Regions from separate parts of the Paenibacillus sp. NN59 genome, predicted to be linked through region 1. Evidence: riboswitches for the same ligand, from Rfam matches in the RefSeq annotation. Region 1 holds a riboswitch; the other holds the start of a gene.

Region 1 (4,668 bases):
ACGGAGAACATGATCCAGGTTGCCGCAAATGCATGGAGTGGGACGAAGCGAAGCAGGATCGGGAGCTACTTCACTTTTATCAAAAGCTGATTGCTCTGCGTCATGCTCATCCTGCACTGCGTGCAGCAGGAACCATTCGTTTCCTGCAAGCCCAGGAAGGCGGTAGCCAGCTTGTGATGGAGCGGCAAAGTGACGAGGAACGCATCCTCATTCTGTTCAACCGTTCTGAGGAAACCGCCATCGTTGAACTGGATGCAGGAGAGCAACCTTGGACGGAGCTGTTTGAGGGCAACCATCGCACCGCTCTGGAAGACGGTGTGCTTGCCATTGAACTGCCTGCTTACGGATATGCCGTGATGCGCACAGAAGTAAAATAGATGCCTTTTGGAAACAACAATAAATGACTGCCTTCTCCAATTCTGAGTGGTTGACTGCTATCTTGGCGGTTTAGGCAAACTGGACAAACAAGCGTCTCGCATAACCTGAGAAAACCAGGTTCGCGGACGCTTGTTTGTTATGAAGTAATAACGACTAACATGCTCTAATTACTAATTTAATTGATAATCGGAACTTGGTTGTGTGCTCCTAAGCTATCTGCCCCTGTCCTGTATATGATCCACTTGCTATTCTGCCTCTGAGCCTGTTGTTGATGTTTCGGATGACTCATCCGGCAAGCGCTTGGCCTTTGGCTTCGCCAGCTTCTCCATCATCTTGCGGCCTGTAGGTGTCTGAGCGAGCCCACCTTGCGCTGTCTCGCGGTGACGGCTTGGCATCGCACTGCCTACCTCCAACATCACGTCAATGACTTCGTCAGACGGAATGGCACTGCGTACACCAGCGAGTGCCATATCTGCGGCAGCCAGTGCAGTAACGGCACCGAGTCCGTTGCGCACGATGCATGGAATCTCTACCAGGCCAGCAACCGGATCGCAGATGAGGCCCAGTGTATTTTTCAAAGCCAATCCTACAGCATGCACTACCTGCTCCGGCGTCCCTCCACGAAGCTCCACCATCGCACCGGCAGCCATGCCAATCGCTGATCCTACTTCCGCCTGACAGCCGCCCTCGGCCCCTGAAATAAATGAATTGTTGGCGATCACGTATCCAATAGCACCGGCGCAGAACAATCCATTCACCAGATGTTCATCCGTCCAGCCAAATCGTTCCTGCGAGCTGATAAACACACCCGGAATGATGCCACAAGAGCCCGCTGTTGGCGTAGCCACGATCCGTCCCATGGAGGCATTCACTTCCGATACGCAAAGTGCATAGGCCATGGCAAGGGCAGAAGCATCGCCAGAGCATGTTTCGCCTTGGCGAATATATTCGGCCATCTTTTTCCCGTCCCCACCCGTCAGTCCGCTACGTGAGGTGGTATCTTCTGTAAGTCCTTTACGAACCGCTTCTTTCATCACCTGGTAGTACTCCGACATTTGCTTTACGACATCTGTTTCGGGTGTGTTAGTCTCCTGCACCTGCTCTTCAATCATCAACTGTGCAATCGTTTTGGACTCCGCAGTGCAGATGGTGTTCAATTCATGTAGATGTTTAAACCGCATCCGGATCACCCCCTCTCTTCAGATCAATCACACGAATATCCAGCATATGATCCAATGAACGCAGCTTGTTCAACGTGTCTTCACTCGGCGGTGCATCCATCTCCATTGCTGTAAGTGCCTCACCATCACGAGCCTTTCGATCCACTTGCATATAGCCGATATTCACTCCGGATGAGCTAATGGTTGAGGTCACGGATGCCAGAACTCCTGCTTTATCGGCATGACGCAAAACAAGTGTCGGAAACTCTCCACTGATCTGTACGCGAAAATCATTTAATGCATGCACAGATACACTGCCGCCACCGATGGAAGCGCCTATTAAAGAGCATGCCCGTTCGCCGTGCCACAATTCAATCTTGACCGTGTTCGGATGAGGAGCCGGTAGACCGCTGGTGTAAAATTCAACCTCCATGCCTGCTTCATCTGCATATTGCTCTGCATCCGGTATACGCGGATCATCTGTAACGTAACCCAGCAAACCACCGATTAGTGCCAGATCTGTTCCATGTCCCTGATAGGTATCCGCAAATGAGCCATATAACGTAAGCCTTGCACGTTCCGGTGTACATCCCAGCCACTGACGCGCAATTCGTCCCAATCTTGCAGCACCGGCTGTATGTGAACTGGATGGTCCCGTCATCGACGGGCCAATAATTGAAAAAACATCTTTAAATCGCACCTGTTAACCCTCCAATTGGTTTTGTCATCGATATCTGGACAAGACCCACCACAATGTTCCTGATTTACTGATTGATGACATCAAAAAAGGACAGAAGAAGGCCGTTAGCCCTCTCTCTGTCCTTGATACCTGAGAGTTTCATGATTTTAAGCCAGGAAGAACAAGGCCGAGTACACGCAAGCACTCATCTGTTCAGCAATCTGACAATCATATACCCCTTGGGTGGCGCTTCTTCCGCGCACTCTCCAGAGTTGCGTCCAACGACGGTACATTTACCTGAGAGATTAACGGTTATGCCGGGTGCATAACTGCTTGCTCCTTCGGTGCCCAAGCCATCTGTACAGTACAGTTCTACATCTTAAATTGCATTAATCATGCCTACTTGTACTGTATTGCATCATCCTGCTAGGTCTCTCCCGCTCGTTATCATTCGCTATATTCTGTTATTCCATGAATGAAAGTTCACCATTCTGCCATGCATTCAATCATATACAGCGTAATATGCCATACGCTATATGTCAATAAAAGTGACGTAATCTCGAAGCACATCACTTTCTATATACGATATGCTCCTTTCGTTCATATGGTTCAAAGCTTGTTCATTTTTCTCTATCCGCAATATTATTTCGCTTGCTTCGTTATTTGCAACTCATCTACCCACATCTGTAGTTGTTCTTCTGTCCAAAAATCATTTTCGCCCATGACCGAATAACGAAGACCATCCTCGCTCCACGACAAGTTCCGAATGATAGACATATATGAACCTTCTGTATCACGAATGTTAACTTTCTTTTCCTCTGGAAGCAGTTTTTCATTACCGTTTTCCCCTGGTGCTTTAAATACGGTCATGCTGATCTCTGGTTTGTTATCCTTCACATAATACAGTGTCACTTCATCCCGGCCTTGTTCACCCATAGATGAAATGAGCTCAATTCTCGATAATTTCATATCCGCTCCGATATACTGTAGGAAGGGCTGACCCACGGCCTGCTCTGCTTCTTCTCGTGTGATTTCTCGGTTATTCATCACGTCATTCATATTTTTCACTTCTACATCTGCAGGAATATCCAACGTAAACGTCTTGTCTGTGAACTCAGGATTGTAATTGATCTGGTCATATAGAAACTCTGACTTGGTATCCCCATACGTACTCGTGGCTTTCACAACCATCCACTCTTTAGGGTTTATCCAATACTCCGAAGACATGGAGAGTGAATCCTTATCCTTCGGAGTTAGTTCAATATGAATGACCTCCTGGTCCTGAAGCTTTTCCTGACCCAGCATCTTCACATTATGGTTATCACGCATACGTTCCAGTTGATCCACCAGCATCTGCTTCTGGGTTTGGTTGGGTTCCTGCTGGAGCGCTGATGAATCCATCGCAATAGCGGTCTTCGCCTCTTCTTCATAGAGCAGAATCTCTGAACCGTTATGAACCGCATAACTCACGTTTCCGTTTTCATCGGTCTCGATCCGCTTTTTCCCTGTTTTTCCGTCGACCCATTCCTTCACGTGTATCGTGCTCGTAATCTCACTATCTGTCCACATCTTCATCGTACCTTCGGCATAGTATGACCCTGGCCCAGACTCGGATGCAATTATTTTCTCAATCATATCCGCTCCTGACATCCCAAGCATATCTTTCTCTGCGCATCCAGCAAACAATGAACCTGCAATCAAGGCCGCTCCCATCAGCTTCCATCCCATTTTTATCATCATTCTCACCTTTCCTTAAGTTATATCCTGTGTTTCATCCGGGTTCCTTCGTTCCGGCAATCGACAAACAGCTACAGTCCCATATCGTTCAGAGGACCACATGCGTATATCTCCTCCATGCTTTAATGCGATTCTCTTTGATATGCTTAATCCTAATCCAGAGCCTCCTGCATAACCGCCTAGTTGCTCTTTGTGATATTGAACGTACGGCTCAAAAATCCGCTCCAGCTGTTCTGCCGGAATAGGAGGGCCTTCATTTTGAACGATAAGCAGTGTCGCACCATTTCTGTACGCATCCAGTTCTGCCCCCAGTGATGGATCGATCCATTCCGCCAGTTCTGATGCTGAATCCATTACAGCGAGCCCGATGCTACCTTGGGGAGGAGTGTAGCGAAGCGCGTTATGCACTAGATTATCGGTCAGACGCATCAGGGATTCAGGATGAATTCGATAGCAATGATTGGTCCGAACAGACATCTTCATGTCATACTCATCACGTTCCGCAAGACCTCCGTAACTGCCAAGCAGCATCTCAAAAAACTCTTCCCCTTCTACCTCAACCATAGCAAGCTCTGAATCTCTGGAACCCAATGCTGTGTACATCTCCAGCTCACCGATCATCTGTTTCATACGCTCCACATTTCTAGCGATGACATCTCTATACTCCTGTCTCTCTAATTGTCTAGAATCTCTCTCCATACTAAGTGCTTCCGC
Region 2 (4,668 bases), 2.1 Mb from region 1:
GGTGAACGGTGCGAGATACAATAAGCTGTTTACGACGGGTAGCTGCGGCGGCAAGATTGCCAGCTTCTGCAAAAGCCGTTGCACCATCATACATACTCGCGTTGGCTACCGCCATACCTGTCAGTTCACAAATATACGACTGAAATTCAAAGATAGCCTGCAATTCTCCTTGGCTGATCTCCGGCTGATAAGGGGTGTAGGCTGTATAGAACTCCGAACGGGAAATGACATGGTTGATGACCGAAGGGATGTGGTGGTCATAGATGCCTGCGCCGAGGAAGCTGGCGTGTGTTTCAAAGTTGGCATTGGAGCCAGCTTGTTTCGACATATGGCGAGTTAAGGCATATTCATCCAGTTTGGAGGACACAGGCAACTCGCCTTGGTAACGAATTTCCTGCGGGATATCTTTGAACAAATCTTCAAGAGTATCCACGCCGATCGTGGCCAGCATAGCGCTCTGGTCTTGTTCTGTCATGGGGATGTAGCGGTGCTTGCTCATGCTTGCTCAGCTCCTTGGGTAGGTGTCTTTGACGTACGTGTCCGTTTATGAAAAGGGGTCTTGACGACCTCGGCTTTTAGCTTTTTGCCACGAATCTCAATCTCCAGTGGTGTACCCAGTGCAGTATATTTGCTGTCAATCAGGGCAAGCCCCAGATTACGTTTCAAGGTCGGCGACTGTGTACCGGTTGTCACTTCACCAATCTGAACGCCATCCGCATAGATCGGGTAATGGGGCCGCGGTATGCCACGCTCCAGCACTTCGATACCGATCAGCTTGCGGGCAGGGCCGTCATTTTTTTGTTGCAACAAAGCTTCGTGTCCGATAAAAGACCCGGCGTTCAGTTTCACAAACATGCCCAGCCCTGCCTCCAGTGGAGAGATGGTTGGTGATAATTCCTGCCCGTATAAAGGCAACTTCGCTTCGAATCGCAGTGTATCACGTGCACCAAGTCCTGCTGGAACGAGGCCTACATCAGCACCGGCTTCCATCAGTCCGTTCCATACGAGGGCTGCCTGATCAGCTGCAACATACAGTTCAAAGCCATCTTCTCCGGTGTAACCGGTTCGTGATAGCAGCAGCTTTACTCCGCATACCTCGGCATGCTGCACGAAGCGGAACGGTTCGATGGAGCTTGCATCTATCTCTGAACCTGTAACCTTCGAGAGAATATCGACCGCTAAAGGGCCTTGTAGCGCAAGCAACGCCGTTTGCTCGGAATCATTGGTGATGTTCACCCCAGGTATAATGTGCTCCTGCAACCATGCCCAGTCTTTGTCGATATTGGAGGCATTGACGACCAGCATGTAGTGTTGCTCCGCGAGTTTATAGATGAGCAGATCATCCACTACACCGCCATCGGGATAACACATCAGTGTGTATTGTGCCTGACCTGGTACAGTTGCGGTCACGTCGTTGGTTGTCATGTTTTGCAAAAAGGCTTCTGCCTGTTCACCCGTTACGGTGAATTCGCCCATATGGGATACATCAAACAGCCCGGCGCGCTCGCGCACGGCTTCATGCTCTTTTTGAATACCGCTAAACTGCACGGGCAACTCCCAACCGCCAAAATCAATGCAACGTACACCTTCATATTGCGCGTATAGGGGGAAGAGTGGTGTTCTTAATAAATCAGACATCCAATCACCTCGTCATGGGCCGTAGTAGGCCAAGTATGAAAACACGTTCTGTGAGCCAGATCAATAATGCTTAAGTAATTTTGGTAATCGAGAGTTAACAGCCGACTGTTCTACATTTTTTCATTGGTTATGTTCAGTACGATTCTAGAACCTGCAATTCATTTTTTGGGAAAAAGGAAAAGGACAGGCCAAAGAACCGGCATGCCAAGTAGCACGCTGTATTCTTAGGCTCTGTCCCTTGTACCTGAGAGTTACCCCGCCGTTTATTCAGACAGGTTTCCCCTTGGGTGATCATAACGTCCGTATAGGACGATTAGATGCTCTCCAGAGTTGCGTCCTGTAAAAGTCCTTTTGCCTGAGAGATTCACCCCCGCTTGTCGGTGGTTTACTCCTTCGGCGCCGCCTCATGCACATCCCCAAACCGGGTGTACGGGCAATCTCTCCCTTTACATTCATCCGCGGTTCATACGTAGTCCAATTAACTTCAGTTGCTCTTCTCATTAAAACGTGAATACAGTCCTGATGTCAAGAACGATATCATTGAAATTGTGTAAAATACGAATATTTAATGTTTATACTATATTAATGTTCGGTTATTTTAAAAGAGTGCGCTTACTATTCTAATATTCGCCATTATATGCAGAAAGAGTAGTGTGAGGTTACACAAGGTGGGTATCGAAATTGAAATAAACTGTGAGCTAACTTGACATTTGAATCTGAAATATCATACGCTATTGTCTGGGAAAAAGGTGAAGGTCAAAGAACGCATGCACTCATTAATGAAAAGCGAGGCGGATATCGATGAGCGAATTGAGAAATGATTTCCTGTACAGTAAAGAGCACGAATGGGTGCAAACCGTAGGGGAGGATACCGTACGTATTGGCATTACCGAGTTCGCGCAGCATCAGCTGGGTGACATTGTGTTTGTAGAATTGCCTGATCTTGAAGCCGGTGTAAAAGCAGAAGACAGCATCGGTACGATTGAATCCGTCAAAACGGTATCTGATCTGTTCTCACCTGTCAGCGGCACCATTGTTGCAGTGAATGAAGCTTTGCAAGACTCGCCAGAACTGGTGAATAGCTCTCCTTACGAAGAAGGTTGGATGATCGAAATCCGTGTCGATGGAGATGTAACAGCTGCATTATCCACATTGCTGAAGGCGGATGCTTATCTTAAACATACTGAGGAATAGAATTCGACTGGATTGTCGAGTTGATTTGTACTTATTGACATATATATGATCCTAATTGAATATAAAAAATCTTGCTATTTAAACCTGCGTGAGCTATGAGCTTATGCAGGTTTTTTTGCTGTTTTTTTCTGCATATTGGAGGAATTTAAGTAGGAGTGACATAGCATCATGAATAAAAAAATTGCAAACGGACCAAGCTATTTTATTGCTTTGTATGTTGTATATGAATAAAGTCATAGGCAAGAAAAGCCTTGCGTATCAAAGGGTTGAGCATATATTCCTAATTAAGAGCGACTACATAATCCAATGTTGTCATCATTGTTCATGACGAAAGTACGCTTTCATTTGATTGAACAGGAAGGTTTTCTCGCTTAGGATTACAGCAGGGGATCAATGATACCCCTTTCATACGAAATAATGACTTGATTCAAGGAGGATAAACCAATGAGTAATTTGGATCAAACATCCAATTCCAAAGGTGGGTTACGTGTTGGTGTGCAACGCTTCGGACGATTTCTGAGCGGTATGGTCATGCCCAATATGGGAGCATTTATTGCTTGGGGATTAATTACAGCGATGTTTATTAAAACAGGATGGTTTCCGAATGCGACAATAGAGCAGCTTGTAGGGCCGATGATTACTTATTTGCTGCCGCTACTGATCGGTTATACCGGGGGTACGATGGTGCATGGCACGCGTGGTGGTGTCGTCGGGGCGATTATGACCATCGGTGTCATTGTCGGAACGGATATTCCAATGTTCCTCGGGGCCATGATTGCGGGGCCTTTCGGTGCATGGGTGATCAAGAAGTTCGATAAATCCATTGAGGGCAAGATCAGAGCCGGTTTTGAGATGCTGGTCAACAATTTCTCGGCAGGAATTATCGGTGGTATTTTGGCGATCTTTGCTTTGCTCGGTATCGGGCCGGCAGTAGAGGCCATTAGCAAAGTGTTGTCTGCTGGCGTACAAGGTTTGATGAACCTGGGCTTGCTACCACTCGTCAATCTGATTATTGAACCGGGTAAAGTATTGTTCCTTAATAATGCCATTAACCACGGGATTTTAACACCAATTGCAACAGATCAGGCAAGAGAATTAGGTAAATCCGTTCTTTACATGCTTGAGTCTAACCCGGGACCAGGACTAGGTATTTTGCTCGCTTATTGTTTCTTCGGTCGTGGAATGGCGAGATCTTCTGCACCTGGTGCGGTGGTCATTCATTTCTTCGGCGGGATTCATGAGATTTACTTCCCGTACATCCTGATGAGACCTATTTTGATTCTGGCAGCCATCGCCGGCGGTGTAGCGGGTACGTTAACGTTCATGCTAACTGGCGCGGGATTGGTTTCGGCACCGTCACCAGGCAGTATCATTGCCTATTTTCTGTTGACGCCAAAAGGTGGATATATCCCAATGCTTGCCGGGGTTATCGTGGCAGCTGTGGTTTCCTTCCTGATTGCCTCTCTGCTACTCAAAACGGGTAAACAGAAGGAAGAGGATCTGGAAGAAGCCTCCAGTCGAATGAAAGATATGAAGAGCCAAGGCAACACTGCAAACGCAACCATCACAGCGGATAACCATGAAGCGAACAGAGTAGCGGATATCGCAACTTCCGTTGCATCCAAGGCAAAAGCAGATGTGAAAAAGATTGTTTTCTCCTGCGATGCAGGTATGGGGTCGAGTGCAATGGGTGCTTCGATTCTGCGCAAGAAAATGAAAACCGAAGGAATTGACGTTGCTGTAACTAACACGGCGATCAGTGAAATTCCGCAAGACGCAGACGTTGTTATTACGCAAAAAACACTAACGGATCGTGCACGTTCGGTAGCACCTAAT

What was found. Region 1 has a riboswitch for glycine ahead of sdaAB (L-serine ammonia-lyase, iron-sulfur-dependent subunit beta). Riboswitches for the same ligand answer to the same signal wherever they lie in the genome.
Region 2: it holds a riboswitch for glycine, as region 1 does, so the genes downstream of both, gcvT (glycine cleavage system aminomethyltransferase GcvT) here and sdaAB (L-serine ammonia-lyase, iron-sulfur-dependent subunit beta) in region 1, are expected to answer to the same signal.

The regions. Positions count from the first base shown of each region.
Region 1 is NZ_CP199678.1:541,693-546,360, reverse strand. Features, by position in the region: gene ACT89M_RS02530 (alpha-glycosidase) at 1-377, shown strand, start outside; gene sdaAA (L-serine ammonia-lyase, iron-sulfur-dependent, subunit alpha) at 624-1,559, opposite strand; gene sdaAB (L-serine ammonia-lyase, iron-sulfur-dependent subunit beta) at 1,549-2,238, opposite strand; glycine riboswitch at 2,353-2,489, opposite strand; glycine riboswitch at 2,494-2,667, opposite strand; gene ACT89M_RS02515 (LolA family protein) at 2,860-3,963, opposite strand; gene ACT89M_RS02510 (HAMP domain-containing sensor histidine kinase) at 3,970-4,668, opposite strand, start outside.
Region 2 is NZ_CP199678.1:5,003,061-5,007,728, reverse strand. Features, by position in the region: gene gcvPA (aminomethyl-transferring glycine dehydrogenase subunit GcvPA) at 1-499, opposite strand, end outside; gene gcvT (glycine cleavage system aminomethyltransferase GcvT) at 496-1,638, opposite strand; glycine riboswitch at 1,868-1,968, opposite strand; glycine riboswitch at 1,972-2,094, opposite strand; gene gcvH (glycine cleavage system protein GcvH) at 2,440-2,832, shown strand; gene ACT89M_RS21800 (PTS mannitol transporter subunit IIBC) at 3,277-4,668, shown strand, end outside.